Regions from separate parts of the Shewanella sp. GJ50-10 genome, predicted to be linked through region 2. Evidence: predicted binding sites of a transcription regulator. Region 2 holds the regulator's gene; each other region holds the start of a gene.
The links. The regulator LexA, encoded in region 2, represses DNA repair genes until DNA is damaged. The targets are predictions, from matches to a motif close to TACTGTATNNNNATACAGTA.

Region 1: AC0L4E_RS08910 (LexA family protein) is a predicted target of LexA. The motif match lies at 1,167-1,186, and genes of this name have one in related genera.
Region 3: dinB (DNA polymerase IV) is a predicted target of LexA. The motif match lies at 1,868-1,887, and genes of this name have one in related genera.

What each region holds. Positions count from the first base shown of each region.
Region 1 is NZ_JBVVSS010000001.1:2,128,673-2,131,889, forward strand. It holds gene AC0L4E_RS08900 (hypothetical protein) at 1-57, shown strand, start outside; gene AC0L4E_RS08905 (hypothetical protein) at 290-694, opposite strand; gene AC0L4E_RS08910 (LexA family protein) at 1,206-1,613, shown strand; gene AC0L4E_RS08915 (Y-family DNA polymerase) at 1,617-2,873, shown strand; gene AC0L4E_RS08920 (YgjV family protein) at 3,104-3,217, shown strand, end outside.
Region 2 is NZ_JBVVSS010000001.1:4,241,772-4,244,988, reverse strand. It holds gene coxB (cytochrome c oxidase subunit II) at 1-463, opposite strand, end outside; gene AC0L4E_RS17915 (cell division inhibitor SulA) at 906-1,412, opposite strand; gene lexA (transcriptional repressor LexA) at 1,409-2,026, opposite strand; gene plsB (glycerol-3-phosphate 1-O-acyltransferase PlsB) at 2,444-3,217, shown strand, end outside.
Region 3 is NZ_JBVVSS010000001.1:3,406,599-3,409,815, forward strand. It holds gene AC0L4E_RS14360 (aminoacyl-histidine dipeptidase) at 1-566, shown strand, start outside; gene dinB (DNA polymerase IV) at 642-1,718, opposite strand; gene bfr (bacterioferritin) at 2,066-2,533, opposite strand; gene bfr (bacterioferritin) at 2,546-3,016, opposite strand.

The DNA of each region.
Region 1 (3,217 bases), 2.1 Mb from region 2:
TTTTACTTTGTCAGCAATCCGCTGGGGAGAACTCCAGAGTTTTGGATGTGGAGTTGATTGATTTGTCTTGTCATTGGTTTATTTCATTTGGTTGGACTTATCCAGCAATGGCAACGTTTGAGTCATTAATTCAATCATCTATCAACATAGACAAACTAAGTAGAGTGGCATTAATCAAGTTACTATGCCCGGTCATCGTTATGTGTTTAATAATTGCTCATAACGATGCTAAATTAATCAAACATCACCATGTTCAATACATCGCTATTGAGAGCAGCCTTAACTAGCATCAAAGGTTGGCATAATGAACACACTGATTTTGTACTGCAGTTTGCTTTAACAGTTGAGTAAACTGTGCCTTACCACCTGCTCTTTCATTATCGAGTAGTTTTTCCATGTGCTGTGCTTGTGAAACTACCTGCTCCATAGCCATTTGTCTTGCTTGAGTTTCCGATTGACCCGTTAACACTAATTGCTCAACAAGATTAGAGTAGCTCTCATAGACGACGCCTTTGTAAAAGTCAGCTTCTGTCGCCATAGGCGTATGAGAGTAGACAATTGAGCAACTTACCGCTGATTCAATATTGGCTCTAGCCTGATCGATTTGGATAACCACTGATTGTTGAGTTGAGTAGCTGGCATTAGCTGCCACAGAGAAAAAAGCAAACATGGCGACCATCATTAATCTTTTCATATTGTTTTCCTTTTACGTCGATTCTTGTATGCAAGTGTTGTGGTTTACTGTTACTACTTTATCTAACTCCAAATTAAGTTAGTTACCTTTATATGCCAGTAAATTCTATTTTTTCTAGCTTTTAGCTTTCGTCTGAACCTAGTTCGTCACTTATTGCTGCTTGTTCCCACTAGCCATGTTCCCACTAATCATGTTCTCGCTATTCTGTTGCGCTAAAAAATTTTCTAAACATTTCCGCTAAAGAATTGCGTCAAACTGCCTTTCAACACAATCACGCTTTGTTAATAAGCTAACTTGATGATTATTTTACCTACTTTTGCTAAACCTAAGCTGAACAAGTAGTTAACTTTCTATATTCACTAAAGGCGTTCTAAATTTTCCTTATTTCAATTGCGAACAAACAACCAGCGAACTGTCTAACATTTGCACGAATAAACGGAAAATATTGCCAATTTTACGGGGATCACTATAATACTGTATAAATATACAGTTTCTTTAGAATGTGAAATTTATGAATGTCATTCCTATTTTGGCTAGCGCTGGGATCACTGGATTTGAATCCCCTGCCGCCGAGTATCGACAGCTACCATTAAGTTTAGATGAGCTATTAATTGAACACCCAAGTGCCACCTTTATAGGTCAAGCTAGCGGAGACTCAATGGAAAAAATAGGGATATTTGATAAAGACATTTTGATTGTGGATCGCCATGTCAGTGTTGAAAACCATGATGTCATCGTGGCCAACTATAACGGCAACTTTGTCTGTAAGTTAATTGATACTAAACGTCGATTATTACTTTCAGCCAACGACAATCACAATAGTGTCTTAATCCAAGAACACGATAATTTTAGCGTTGAAGGTGTGGTGATCCGATCTATCCGTTGTCATCGTCAAAGCCCGATACTTGCAGGTAATTAATTGATGTACGCTTTAGTCGATGCCAATTCTTTTTATTGCAGTGCTGAGCAAGTCTTTAGACCTGAATGGCGTGGACGCCCTATTGTCGTGTTATCCAACAACGATGGCTGTATTGTCGCAGCTAATCGCCAAGCAAAAGCCTTAGGCATTGGTAAGTTTGGCCCTTTCTTTGAAGTAAAAGACCTCTGTCAAAAGCTTGGAGTCATCGCACTCTCGTCTAACTATGAATTATATGGCTCACTTTCTAACAGTATGATGGAGGTGATTGGCCGTTTTGCCCCCGAGCAACACATATATTCCATCGACGAATCCTTTTTATCCTTCAAGCAAAGCTATCCGGCCATTCCCTGCCTGCTTACCCATGCTGCGCACATTCGCCGTGCGGTATGGAAAGAGACTCGCTTACCCGTTTGTGTGGGCATAGGTGAAACCTTAACTTTGGCCAAAGTGGCTAACCATGCGGCAAAAAAGCTCAGTGGTTATAACGGCGTGTGTTATATCGATTCTGTCCAACAGCGGCACAATATTTTAGCCAGCATGCAAGTCACTGATGTATGGGGAATTGGCTCTCGCATTGGTAAAAAACTGCAACAAATGGGGATCCACAATGCACTGGCACTGTCTAAGCTTCAACCCGGGCTTGCGCGAAAAAGTTTTAGCATTGAAATAGAGCGCACAGTACGCGAACTTAACGGTGAGCAATGTAAAGGCTGGGATAGCGCTCGCACAGATAAACAACAAATCTTTTCAACCCGTAGTGTTGGCGAACGTATCACAGATAAAGAATCTTTACTTCAAGCCTTGAGTAAACATGCCGCGATTGCCGCAGCAAAAGCAAGAAAACAAGGTTCAGCTGCCAGTAGCTTACTGATTTTTGCCAAGAACTCGCCCTATGATGAACAACCTAATGGTTTTAAGTACCACTATCGCTGCGCTTCACCAACAAATGACAGTTGTGAGTTAATAGGTCATGCTACACGTATCGGTAGCCAGTTATTTAACCCTAGAACTCGTTATTACAAAATCGGGGTGGGATTGGTCGACTTATCGCCAGTTCAGCATTTGCAAGGCGATTTATTTACTCCACCTAAAGATCCCGCTTTGATGCAAGTTTGCGACACCCTTAATCAACGTTACGGTACTGACTCAGTATTTGTTGCTGCACAGGGCATTAGCGGTAAATGGCATATGCGCCGAGATTTGCTTACTCCCCAATACACCACTTGCTGGCAAGACATTCCTCAAGTGAGCTGTCGTTGATCTCAAGCAGTAAAAAATCTGGATAACAAGCTAGTTTGATAGCAAGCCACCAGCAACATTAAAAACCCCGCAAATAAACATTTGAGCAACAGACTAACCACCTAACCTGATCAATTAATGCTGTTTTTAGCGTTTAACACCTCCAATATGCATAAACCTCGATGGGATCATTGTTTTGGCGGTGAAAATATAGACAATACGCACCTTCAAATTTTTTCGGATTATTGTGCGTGCCTGAGTTTGCTTTAAATCAACTGTTCTTTGTTCAACTGCTTGGATTTGTCTCAATGGCGATTGGCTGGTGGGCAAACACTCAAAAACAAGACTGCAAATTTATTCACGGC
Region 2 (3,217 bases):
CAGCTGAACCTTGGATTTGCTCTGCTGGCGTTGAAAGTAAACTGAAGAACTCGACATCTTCGTTGAAATAGCTGTAATGCCATTTCCACTGAGAGCCGGTAACTTTAATGGTTAAATCTGCATCACTAGGGTCTTCCATAGCTATCAGAGTTTTAGTGGCAGGAATTGCCATACCAATAAGGATGATAAATGGCACGACAGTCCATGCTATTTCAACCTTGGTACTGTCATGAAAATCGGCAGGTTTAGCGCCTTTAGATTTTCTGTGATAGATCATCGAGTAAATCATGATCCCAAAGACCACAACACCAATCGCACAACAGATATATAGAATAATCATATGGAGGTCATAAACCTTACCACTGATTTCTGTCACACCTTGTGTCATGTTAAGCGGCATATCAGCCGCAGCAAGCGGTACTGCAAATAACAGCACCATTAATCCATACAACAATCGCTTCACAAGACCACTCCTCTGCCAATTGCGATTTGCAATAACAACAAGGAAAAGTCACACAGTAATACTCTGCTCTATGCAAACTTCTCTAATTCCCGAAAAAGTTTGATCACTTCAAAGTACACGGTGGCTGCGAGTATCAATACTCGATTATTTTATTGGGTTATGGTGGCCACACTTGTACCTAATACTGAACTTTTCAATTCTTAAATTGACGCTTTTTATTCAAGGCTTTCTATACCGCATGGTACCAGCACAATTTTTACAGCGTTTTGTAGCTTCTTATCGTTTTATTAACTCAAGAGTGATAACAATTTGTTAGCCTCTTGTTAACTACATTACTTGGAGATTAAATATTGATCAAGATCACTTTATCATCTAATTTGCTGAAAAAAGGCGTAAAAAAAGCCCTTCACAGTAATGAAGGGCTTTTTCAAGAGAGATTCGGTTAGTGGAAAGCAGATAAATTTAACCTTGATGGTGCTGCTGAAGTATTGTCACTCATATGTTCATCATGTAAGTGAGTATTTACATCTTCAATGATCACACCTTGTGCCAAAGCGCTTTTAGCGACTAACTGAATGCGACGATTATCACGAGCATCTAATGGTGTTGTCCATGTAATAACCGCACTGGAAGTACCACTTGTTAATGCTTTTTCCATTGCCCAAAGCGTTTCAACTTCATCTTTGGTATGAACAAGTAATACTCGATCCATACGAACATTGGCATTGGCCAATATTTGCTTATAGCCAATATGTGGTGGATTAATCAATACAATCCAACGGCCTTGTTGACTTAATACTGCTAACTGGCTGCATAACTGGGTTAGCTCAGTGATGCCTTGATTAGCACTTTGTTTGGTTTCAATACCTTGCTTAACAGGCGCTGTGGCTGAGGTCATATCTACCCATAAACCTGGGTGACGCGGAGCATTACCTAATAATGTGTTCATAACCAACCTCCATTTCGGATAACGCCAACAGCAAGTCCTTCAATGGTGAGACTCTGGCATGTTAAATCAACTTTTATCGGCGAATATTGTTCATTTTCTGCGTGCAGATAAACAACATTGCCTTTCTTTTCAAAACGTTTAACGGTGACATCATCATCAACACGGGCAACGACAACTTGGCCGTTTTTGGCTTGTTGCATCTTGTGCACAGCCAGTAAGTCACCTTCGATAATGCCAATATCTTTCATACTGTCGCCACGAACGCGTAGTAAGAAATTAGCATTAGGTTTGAACATTTCAGGATCAACTTGGAAGTATTGCTCAACATGCTCCATTGCGAGGATAGGTTCACCAGCGGCAACTTGACCGATTAGTGGTAAGCCTTCTTCGACTTCCTCTTCTTCCTGAATCATGCGGATACCGCGTGAAGTACCAGGAATAATTTCGATACAACCTTTTTTAGCAAGTGCTTTTAAATGCTCTTCAGCAGCATTAGCACTTTTAAAGCCTAATCTAGTGGCAATTTCTGCACGAGTAGGCGGCATACCTGTCTCGGCAATATTACATTTAATTAGTTCTAGAATTTCAGCTTGTCGTGGCGTTAAAGGTCTCATGTTGATTCCTGTTTTTTTATACAGTGACTGTCATTATATACAGTATCCTTGGTCGCGCAAGTATTAACCAATGAATTTTAAGAATGAGGCCGATTAAAATTCATCTATAACTGGTTGGTTTAACTTAAATATATTTAAAATCAATAGTTTAAGTTATTTTGGTTGAAAAGGTTTTTATTTTGATTAAATTATCATTGATGTACAAATGATGCGGTTTTTAGTCGATACAGTATATTTATACAGTACTGTGGTTTATTTTTGATAAGCATAAATAAGCGAGTTATTTGCTTATCTAATTAGCCGTAAGGGGATTCAGTTTGATGCTTAATTGTTAACTACATATAAGCAGGTTAGTGAATCCCACCAAGATTCTGGTATCCTATGCGCAATAAATCGTTGTTGATAATGCGAATACTCATGTTAAAACCAGATTCTATCATTGCTAAATCGTTGCGTTGGATTCAGAAACTAATGGTGCACAGTGTTGTTGTACCTGAAGATCCGTTCGCTGACTTAAACCTAGATCCTGAAAAACCAGTGGTCTATGTCATGAAGACAGAGTCGCTGAGTGATATCGCGGCGCTAAATGAAATTACTGCAAAGTACAATCTACCTAGTCCTTATGAGCGTTTGGATATTGATGGGCTGAACACACCAAGAATTGTGTGTGTTGAAGGCCGTAAACCTTTATTTGGCAAACGCCATAGTGGCGAGAAGTTTGTTGCCAACTTCACCAAATTACTCGACTTACACCAAAAGAATAAACAGTTAGATATTCAATTGGTGCCAGTTAGCCTTTATTGGGGACGTATTCCTGGTAAAGAAGATGACACCATGACCGCTGCCGTATTCGAGCGTGAAAACCCGACTTGGCTTCGCAAGTGGCTAATGATTTTATTCTTAGGTCGTCATAACTTTATTCAATTCTCAAACGCGATGTCTTTGCGTTATATGGCTGATGAGCACGGCACTGATGTCAGCATTGCTCACAAGTTAATTCGTGTTGCACGAGTGCATTTCCGACGTCAGCGGAAAGTGATGACGGGGCCACAATTGCCAAACCGTCAAGCGATGTTTAATTCGTTACTTAAATCTGAGTCGATCACTAAAGCGATTCAAGAGGAAGCGGCGAACAAGAAGATTTCTGAAGAAAAGGCGCGTGAAAAGGCCATTGAATATCTAGATGAAATT
Region 3 (3,217 bases), 840 kb from region 2:
TGCTCACACTTGCAGCAGTAGATGCGCCAGAAAAAGTCATGAGTGAAGATGCGCAAAACACCTTAGTTGATTTGCTCCACGCATGCCCTAATGGCGTAATGCGCATGAGTGATGAAGTTGAAGGCGTAACTGAAACATCGTTAAATGTTGGTGTTATCAGCACTGAAAATGAATCAGTTGAAGTCTTATGTCTAATTCGTTCGTTAATCGACTCAGGACGGGTTGAGATTGAAACCCAACTGACCGCACTTGCTAACCTTTCAGGTGCAAGTATCGAATTATCGGGCGCCTACCCTGGTTGGAAACCTGACAATAACTCACCTGTCATGGCTATTGTTCGTGATACTTATAATGATATTTATAAGAAAGACCCAACTATCATGGTTATTCACGCAGGTCTTGAGTGTGGATTGTTTAAAGAGCCATATCCAACAATGGACATGGTTTCTATTGGTCCAACTATTCGTTACCCACACAGCCCTGATGAAATGGTTAACATCACCACTGTTGGTCAATACTGGGAGCTACTATTAGCTGTACTTGAACGTATCCCAGCAAAAGGCTAGTTACCAATTAGCACTCAAATAAAAGGCTGCCAATGGGCAGCCTTTTTTATCAGTAAACTATCAGTAATCTTCACCTTAAAAGTTTAAGTCTAATTGCTCACTACTGCGTGACTGCTCATCATTTTGAGCCACAATATCAGCAAGCCCTACAGAAACACCTACCAAACGAATCCCCCTGCCATTAGCTCGCTCTAATGCTTGTGTCAGCAGTTCTTGAAATAGGTTAACCGAAATCTCATCACTGCGATGCTCAATTGTAGTTTGTTTAAAATCATTAAACTTAAGCTTCACCACTTGTTTATGGATCTGTCTGTCTTTAGCACTTCGGTGCACCCTAGCAATCAATTCTTGAATAAGTTGTGGCATGACATTATTACATTGCTCGAGGGTGAAAATGTCTTGTGCAAGTGTGGTTTCAACACCCACTGATTTACGAATTCTATTTGGACTAATCAATCGATTATCAATACCTTGTGAACGCTCTATTAAAACACGGCCAAACTTACCAAATGCTGTAATTAACTTATCATTTGGGTACTGCTGCACATCGGCACATGTATTCAGTCCTAAAGCAGCTAACTTAGCCGAGGTCACTTTGCCTACACCTGGAATTTTGTTTAATGTCAGAGGCTTTACAAAATCTGCGATGGCATCAGGCGGGATAACATACTGGCCGTTAGGTTTATTTAAATCAGACGCTATCTTAGCTAAGAACTTTATCGAAGCGACTCCCGCCGATGCAGTTAAGCCTGTCAGTTCAAATATCTCTTTACGAATCGCCTCTGCAATTAATGTTGCACTGCCCTTACATGCTTCACAGTCGGTGACATCAAGATAAGCCTCATCTAAAGACAGTGGTTCAACTAAGTCAGTATAGCGATGAAAAATTTCACGAATTTGCACAGAGACAGACTTGTATACATCCATCCGACCGGGCACTAAAGTAAGATTTGGACACAACTTAAGTGCATGATAACTCGACATGGCAGAGCGCACTCCAAATTCACGCGCTTCATAATTACAGGTACTGATGACACCTCTGCGATCGCTTCTCCCACCCACGGCCAAAGGCTTGCCACGCAGTTCAGGAAAATCCCGCATTTCAACTGCGGCAAAATAACAATCCATATCAATATGAATGATTTTTCGCATAGTAGAGGTCATTGTTAATCAACTTCAAAGGTGAGTGAGTTGTTCAGTCCAGACAACATGATTACAAAAGGCATCACTAACATCTGTTGCAGTTTAAGTTAGGAGCTTATTTTTAAATAATAACTAAAACAGAAAACCATGTACACAAACACTGTATATAAAAACAGTACTAACGTTTGCTCTGATCTTTGAGAAAAGTTTAAACATGAGCAACAGCCTTTTAAGCTGTTGTCTATTTATTAAAGCCAATCAATAGGCTGAACGCTGAGAAAGCAAAATGACTAAAAATAAAAAAACCCAAGCTGTTATAAACAGTTGGGCTTTGGCATTAAAATGTGTAAAACAAATTACATTTTAGTTTGTAGGTAGTTTTGTAAGCCTACACGGTCAATTAAGCGAATTTGTTTTTCTAACCAGTACATGTGGTCTGATTCGGTATCATCAAGTAGTACTTCTAAGATTTCGCGAGTTTGGAAGTCTTCTTTGGCTTCACAAAGTGCAATCACTTCACGAAGATGATCTGCAACTGCATATTCGTAGTTCAAGTCATTCTTCATCATTTCTTCAACATCTTTACCGATGTTTAATGCTTCACGGCTAGCAACATCAGGCGTTCCTTCAAGGAACAAAATACGTTGGACAAGTTTAGCTGCGTGGGCTTTTTCATCGTCAGACTCATGAAGAATACGCGTGTATAGTTCGTCAAATCCCCAATCTTCATACATGTGAGCATGTACAAAATACTGGTCCATAGCCGACAATTCACCGGTTAATAGTGCGTTAAGCGCTGCAATAACTTCTGGATTACCTTTCATGTTAATTTCCTATTAATCTTTAATTTGTGATTGAAGGTAGTTTTGAATACCTGTTTGATTGATTAACTCTTTTTGAGACTCAATCCAATCTAGGTGCTCTTCTTCATCTTCGAGTAAATCTTCTAATAAGTCGCGGCTGACATAATCGCGCTCTGCTTCACACAGTTTGATAGTTTCACGCAATACCACTAACTGTTCAGTTAGCGCTTGCTCATCACAATCAAGCATTTCTTCACAGTGCTCACCAATACGCAATTTGTCTAACTGTTGAAGGTTAGGCAGGCCTTCCAAAAACAATACACGCTCAATTAACTTGTCAGCATGTTTCATGTCTTGAATCGACTTTTTGTATTCTTTTTCATTAAGGTTTTCTAAACCCCAATGCTTAAACATGCGCGCATGTAAGAAATATTGGTTAATTGCAGTTAACTCACAAGTCAGCACACGGTTTAGCTGACTAATTACTTTTGGATGGCCTTTCATGATTTTGTCCTTTAAATGCAAGATTGATCTGGATCAATTTCCAACAGAATAGTACATACGCTTACGAAACACAAATACCCTTTAAAATCATAAACTTATTTATTGATAATCATTATCATTATAACTTAGGTTATTAACTAGGTTCATAAATTCGCATTGCTAACTATTTTCAATAGAATCACGCCTCTATGGAAAAACGTC